One region of the Paenibacillus sp. FSL P4-0338 genome, then DNA from elsewhere that is predicted to be linked to it. Evidence: a T-box and tRNA genes for the amino acid it is inferred to sense, from the RefSeq annotation. Region 1 holds a T-box; the other holds one or more tRNA genes.

Region 1 (3,219 bases):
CTCATCTTCGTCCACTTCTCCAGTGATGAACACAAATTCATAGGCATTCAGATCAGCAAAATAATCCCGGGTCACCACCTGATTCGGAGCAACATCAATCACCTCACTGACATACAGCGTTCTGGTAGCGCCCAGCACGTATCCCTGAATACTAATAGAGGTGCTGCCTGGAGCACTCCGCTTGACCACTCTTACCGTCACTGTCTGCGTAGGTCTGACTCCCGAAACGGCATTGTTCTCTATCGGTCCTGTTGACAAAATCGCCATCCTGTCTCGTCCTCCCTTGAAGTTCTAGTGTCAAAGTACGATATATTCATATTCGGACTTTCCTGTAACGGTGTGGACACAGGCCTGAGCCTATTCACCAATGACTGCAGGCACGCATATCCTTGAATAAGGAAAGACCGCCCATGCGCTGCACTTTTATGTATACGAACGCCGAACGGAAGAAGGGACTCCCATGCCCCCTGCAGGAAAAGGAAAGAGGCCCGCCGCCAAAAAAACACCGTCCAGCTCCAAAACCCAGACCCCTAAAGGGCTTGAATTCGCCGTAGCTGCACTTCTATTGACCGGCAAGCTGAAAGTAGACTCTATCCAGATGTACACAGACGCGTCGATGTTCGTCAGTCTGGTAGGCAAATATAAAACCCTAAGCGAGCTAAGTAGTGACAATGTCGATAAGCTGGTCAGCTTCCTCGATGACAACAGCAGCCTGACGCTGAACGAGATCATGACCGCTTTGAAAAAGAAAGCCGAAAACACCTGAACACATCCGGAAGTGAAAGGGAGGGACGGGGTTATGGACAGTTTTGACGGAGAAGGATTTGCCGGCGGGATCCTGCTGGTCATTGTAATTATGCTGCTGATTTATGGTTCAACGGACATCAAGAACCTGACAGGTGCGCCTAGTGACGTGTGATTCTTAACGGTTGGGCTTCTGCTGCACGGTAATCCGCTCTTGCTTTCTCCCAGAAATTCGCTATACTGATACAAATCCATATTCAATCGATGACCGGGAGAGTAATGGTCTTATATCTAGTCCCCAGCGAGCCGGAAAAGTGAAAGCCGGTACAGATTAGAACCATGAAGCGCACCCGTGAGATGGACTTCTGAACCTTGTAGTAGGAAGCCCCGGCCGAGGACCGTTAACCTGTAAGGTGGCTAAACCGTAAGGCTTTAGCAACGAGAGTGGTACCGCGAGCGCACAAGCCTCGTCTCTTAGGAGATGAAGGCTTTTTTTGTCGTTATTTTATTCAGGAGGTTGTTATTCATGCCAATGTTAAGTGAGCTCATTCAAGAAAGCCTGAAGCAGTCTGTTCACACAATCGCACTATCCCTGGGCGTACCTGCTATCGCTGAAGTCAATGTTGCCCTTGAGCAGCCGGCGAGTGCCGACCACGGGGATTATTCCAGCAATATCGCCATGCAGCTCGCCCGCCCTTTGCGCAAAGCTCCACTGGTTATCGCCAGGCTGATCGTCGCCGAGCTCGAAGCATCGGGCTCTGTTCACGGACTGGTGCTGAGAACTGAGGTTGCCGGTCCGGGATTTATTAATATGTATCTGGATTGGCAAGCCTGGGCACGGGCGAAGGAGAATTTCACGCTGCCTCAGCATGCAGGGGAGTCGAAGGTGATCGTCGAGCATACTTCCGTCAACCCGAATAAAAGTATGCATATCGGGCATTTGAGAAACTCCTGTATCGGGGACGCGCTGGTGAGGGTACTGCGGGCGACCGGCCATACCGTTGAGGTGCACAACTATGTGGATGATCTCGGCAATCAGCTGGCTGATACTGTAGCCGGTCTGCTGAATGTTCCACTGGCGGGAGAACATGTAAGGTTCGGAGATTACTGCTGGGACATCTATGCCGAGATTAACAAAACTTACGCGCAGCAGCCAGAGATGGTGCAGAAACGGACCGAGATTCTTCATGCGCTGGAGGAAGGCCATGGTAATACTGCCTGGATTGGCAACCTCGTCGCCGGGCAGATCGTGAAAGAACATGTGGAGGAGATGCGGGGGTTCGGCATTGACTACGATCTGCTGGTGTGGGAGAGCAGCATTCTGAAGGAGGGCTTCTGGGCCTCGGCGTTCGAGCTGCTGTCGCAGACAGAGATCTTCGTGCAGGAGACCGAAGGTAAGCTGGCAGGCTGCTGGATTCTGAAGCAACCCGCTGAAGACACCGTACCGGACACTCAGGAGGAGCATCAGAAGGATAAGGTGCTGGTGCGCTCGAACGGAATTCTGACCTATACTGCCAAGGACATCGCCTATCATCTGTGGAAGTTCGGACTGCTGGAGAAGGATTTCAGCTACAACGAATTTCAGAGCGGACTGTGGACGACCGGCTTGAGCGGACAGGCTCTGCCTTTTGGACGGGCGGACCAGGTCGTGAACGTCATCGATTACCGGCAGGAATATCCGCAGCTGATGGTCAAGCAGGCACTCAAGGCACTGGGATTCGGTACGCAGGCAGACGCGCTTCATCATGTCAGCTATGGGGTGGTCTCGCTGAGTCCCGCTTCTGCGGCAGGGCTGGGCATTGATACCTCCAGCGGCAAAAGCTCCTACGCCATGTCCGGGCGCCAGGGAATCGGCATTAAGGTAACCGAGCTGGTCCGGCTCATGGAAGACATGATTGAATCCACCCGTTCGGACAAAAACGGCCTGTCCAGCCGGCTCATCGCCACCGCTGCCATCCGTTACTACCTGCTGCGCTTCAATCTGGGCACCGAGATTGTGTTCGACTTCAAGCAGGCGATGGAAATCTCCGGCAACACCGGCGTCTACCTGATGTACGCCTACGCCCGGGCGCAGCGCGTGCTTAGTAAGGCCGCTTCGGCGGGTGATGTGAGTGGCGTGGGCGCGGCTGACGCTAGCGGGTCCGGCGTGGGCGAGTCTGGCGTTAGCGGGTCCGGCGCTGGCGAGAGCGGCGTTGGCGGGGCTAGCGTGGGCGAGTTCGGCGTTGGCGAGAGCGGCGTTGGCGGGGCCGGCGTGGGCGCGGCTGGCGTTAGCGGGGCTGGCGTTAGCGGGTCCGGCGTGGGCAGGGTGCCGCTGTTCCCGGCGCAGCTCGAAGCAGCTGAGCTTGCCTTGCTGAGACAGCTCAGCTTGTGGCAAGACACACTCTATACAGCAAGCCGGGAGCTTACGCCGAATACGATCTGTAACTACGCCTATTCCCTGGCCTCGTTATTCAGCAACTTCTACTCAGCTTGTCC
Region 2 (3,219 bases), on a different contig from region 1:
TAGAGCACTCGACTGTTAATCGAGTTGTCACAGGTTCGAGTCCTGTTCGGGGAGCCATATGGAGAGGTGTCCGAGTTTGGCCGAAGGAGCACGATTGGAAATCGTGTAGGCGCCACAAGCGTCTCGAGGGTTCGAATCCCTCTCTCTCCGTAGCGTTACCTCTCTGCAAAGGGATGAGAACTCTCAGTGGTTCGTTGGAGCATAGGCTTCGTTAGCACTGCTTCGCAATCTCGTAACGAAGTGAAGAGTATCCCTCTCTCTCCGTAGCGTTACCTCCCTGCAAAGGGATGAGAGCAAATATATTTACAGCATGGCTCGTTGGTCAAGGGGTTAAGACACCTCCCTTTCACGGAGGTAACATGGGTTCGAATCCCATACGAGTCATATATGGAGGCTTAGCTCAGCTGGGAGAGCATCTGCCTTACAAGCAGAGGGTCGGGGGTTCGAACCCCTCAGCCTCCACCATCTATCTTAACCGAATAGATTTTGTTCAATGACGCGGGGTGGAGCAGCCCGGTAGCTCGTCGGGCTCATAACCCGAAGGCCGCAGGTTCAAATCCTGCCCCCGCAACCAATTTGGAACCGTGGTGTAGTTGGCCTAACATGCCTGCCTGTCACGCAGGAGATCGCGGGTTCGAATCCCGTCGGTTCCGCCATTTAATGGCTTAAGGGATGAGAATTCCCTGGGTTCGCTTACGCATAAGCTTCGTAAGGAATACTTCGCAATCTCGTAACGGAGTGAAGAGTATCCCGCCCTGTTAAGCCATTTTAATTGGTATTAAGACATAAGGGATTGAGCATCCTATATCTCGAAGTATAGAGTATCCATCCGATTCCGTAGTATTTTGCTAATTATAATATTGGGGATTAGCCAAGCGGTAAGGCAACGGACTTTGACTCCGTCATTCATAGGTTCGATTCCTATATCCCCAGCCATCTATTTTCGATTGTTTCTCTTATGAGAGCCATTAGCTCAGTTGGTAGAGCACCTGACTTTTAATCAGGGTGTCGAAGGTTCGAGTCCTTCATGGCTCACCATTTTCTTGTAACGTGTGCGCGTGTGGCGGAATGGCAGACGCACCAGACTTAGGATCTGGCGTTTCACGACGTGGGGGTTCAAGTCCCTTCACGCGCACCATGTTTTTGCGGACGTGGCTCAGCGGTAGAGCATCGCCTTGCCAAGGCGAGGGTCGCGGGTTCGATTCCCGTCGTCCGCTCCATATAGATTTTGCGCCCTTAGCTCAGCTGGATAGAGCGTTTGACTACGAATCAAAAGGCCGGGAGTTCGAATCTCTCAGGGCGCGCCATTTATACTTCATTGATTCAGTTTTTGTATTAACGGGATGTAGCTCAGCTTGGTAGAGCACCTGGTTTGGGACCAGGGGGTCGCATGTTCAAATCGTGTCATCCCGATATTTCATTTCACCTATGCGGGTGTAGTTCAATGGTAGAACTTCAGCCTTCCAAGCTGATAGCGTGGGTTCGATTCCCATCACCCGCTTATATCTGTATCACGTGAGTCCGTCAGCCCTATTGGGAAGGCGGACTTTTTTTGCTATTTAGGAAATGTATGAGAAAAACCGAACACAATAGAATCCAGAGTATCGATGCTCCACCTGGCTAAGCTGTAGCTGTCAAATGGCCGCCAGAAGGCAGAGAGATGGAGAGAAGGCAGAGAGAGGGAGAAAAGTGAACTCCGTTTAAGAATGGTATTAGCAGCAGTATCGTTCACCCGTTAGGGTGATTTTGTTGTAAGGGCCGGGAGGTTGCAATAGTATTGGAGGGCGTTATGTTTCTATAGAACTGATATAGTATAACTATGGGACTATTGGATCATAGGCAACACTTACTTGGAAGCTGAGGAGCATTTGTTATGACAGACAAAGTAATACGGATTTTTAGAATCATTAACGCCATTCAGTCGAACCCCGGGATTACCGCAGCAGATTTGGCCTTTAGGTGCGAGGTGAATATAAGAACGATCTACAGGGATCTTGAGCTGATCAGCCACTTTGCTCCGGTTACGAATGAAGGAAGGGGCACGGGGTACCGGTTCATGGGGAAATTCTTTTTGTATCCGCTGGATTTCTCGGAGCAGGAGTCGCTGGCGTTCTCTTTGCTGCCTTCGGTCCTGAATCAGGATAGAATCCCACCGGGTTTTCATTCTGCGTATGACAAGGTGATGGGGACTCATCTGAAGGAGAAATCGCGGCAAAATGGCCTGCTGGAGAATATTGCGGATATTATTCAAATGGGCACCCCGGCCTACCGCAAGGAGAGCCGGAACTTCCTGCAGCCGCTTATTGGAGCAATCCTGGAGCAGCGCAGCATCCGTACGGTATACCACTCGCAATCAAGCAACGTTACTACGGCGCGGGAGATTGACCCGTATTATCTGATCCCGCGGGATCAGCGTTTTTATCTCATTGGCTATTGCCATCTGAAGGGCGCAATACGTACGTTCCGGATCAGCCGGTTTGAGCAGGTAGAGATGACGGCGTCTACTTTTGATAAGGGAAATTTCAATATTAAGCAGTATCTGAAAAACACCTGGTCGATCAACCGGGGGACCCGGAATGTCACGTTCAAGGTACGGTTCGATCCGGAGGTGGCGCGTTACATTAAGGAAGAGGAGCTGTTCGTACAGCCGCGGATGAGCGAAGAAGGCGATGGGACGCTGCTGTTCGAAGTCACGGTTAATAATGAGAATGAGTTCATCAAGTGGATTCTGCAGTATGGCCCTAATGCGGAGATTCTGGAGCCGGAGTCGGCCAGGGAACGATTGAAGGAGCAGCTGGAGCAGTGGCTGGATGTGTATCAGTAGTAGTTGTAGATCACAATACTACATAATATGGAATAAAATATGTCGAAAAGGTTAGATTGAATAGTTCAACTGGAGAATAAAGGCTTTTTTAGAGATATATATGCCCTGAATGAATTGACCGGAGCGGTGAAGCAGGTTATTATTGGAATATAATGGAATGATAGGAGGCAAGATAGAAATTGCTGGAACTGGATGGGATGAATGAAGACTCTTTGACAGATATGCTTAAAGTCTCGTTCTCATGGGAGAACTGGACGGCAATTCTCGAGATTTCAGACAAGCTCTTTGAACTTGCAGTTCTAACCTACGGCTCCCATCAACAGGGTGCAAAGAAGTATTATTTGAAAAAAAATATAGCGTATTATCTCGGGTACAGTGCATGCATGAAGGGGATT

The links. A T-box is a leader RNA that pairs with one kind of tRNA and senses whether it is charged. The one in region 1 lies ahead of MKZ07_RS16620 (arginine--tRNA ligase), so its partner is inferred to be a tRNA-Arg.
Region 2: it has a tRNA-Arg gene. The T-box ahead of MKZ07_RS16620 (arginine--tRNA ligase) is inferred to sense a tRNA for this amino acid. The anticodon was not compared.

What each region holds. Positions count from the first base shown of each region.
Region 1 covers NZ_JBBOCG010000001.1:3,784,629-3,787,847, forward strand. Annotated here, with positions in the region: gene MKZ07_RS16610 (hypothetical protein) at 1-267, opposite strand, end outside; gene MKZ07_RS16615 (hypothetical protein) at 461-766, shown strand; T-box leader at 1,000-1,222, shown strand; gene MKZ07_RS16620 (arginine--tRNA ligase) at 1,277-3,219, shown strand, end outside.
Region 2 covers NZ_JBBOCG010000002.1:887,831-891,049, forward strand. Annotated here, with positions in the region: tRNA gene MKZ07_RS27835 (tRNA-Asn) at 1-57, shown strand, start outside; tRNA gene MKZ07_RS27840 (tRNA-Ser) at 61-150, shown strand; tRNA gene MKZ07_RS27845 (tRNA-Glu) at 313-384, shown strand; tRNA gene MKZ07_RS27850 (tRNA-Val) at 390-465, shown strand; tRNA gene MKZ07_RS27855 (tRNA-Met) at 498-574, shown strand; tRNA gene MKZ07_RS27860 (tRNA-Asp) at 579-656, shown strand; tRNA gene MKZ07_RS27865 (tRNA-Gln) at 862-936, shown strand; tRNA gene MKZ07_RS27870 (tRNA-Lys) at 963-1,038, shown strand; tRNA gene MKZ07_RS27875 (tRNA-Leu) at 1,055-1,138, shown strand; tRNA gene MKZ07_RS27880 (tRNA-Gly) at 1,146-1,220, shown strand; tRNA gene MKZ07_RS27885 (tRNA-Arg) at 1,231-1,307, shown strand; tRNA gene MKZ07_RS27890 (tRNA-Pro) at 1,340-1,413, shown strand; tRNA gene MKZ07_RS27895 (tRNA-Gly) at 1,431-1,501, shown strand; gene MKZ07_RS27900 (helix-turn-helix transcriptional regulator) at 1,874-2,824, shown strand; gene MKZ07_RS27905 (hypothetical protein) at 3,004-3,219, shown strand, end outside.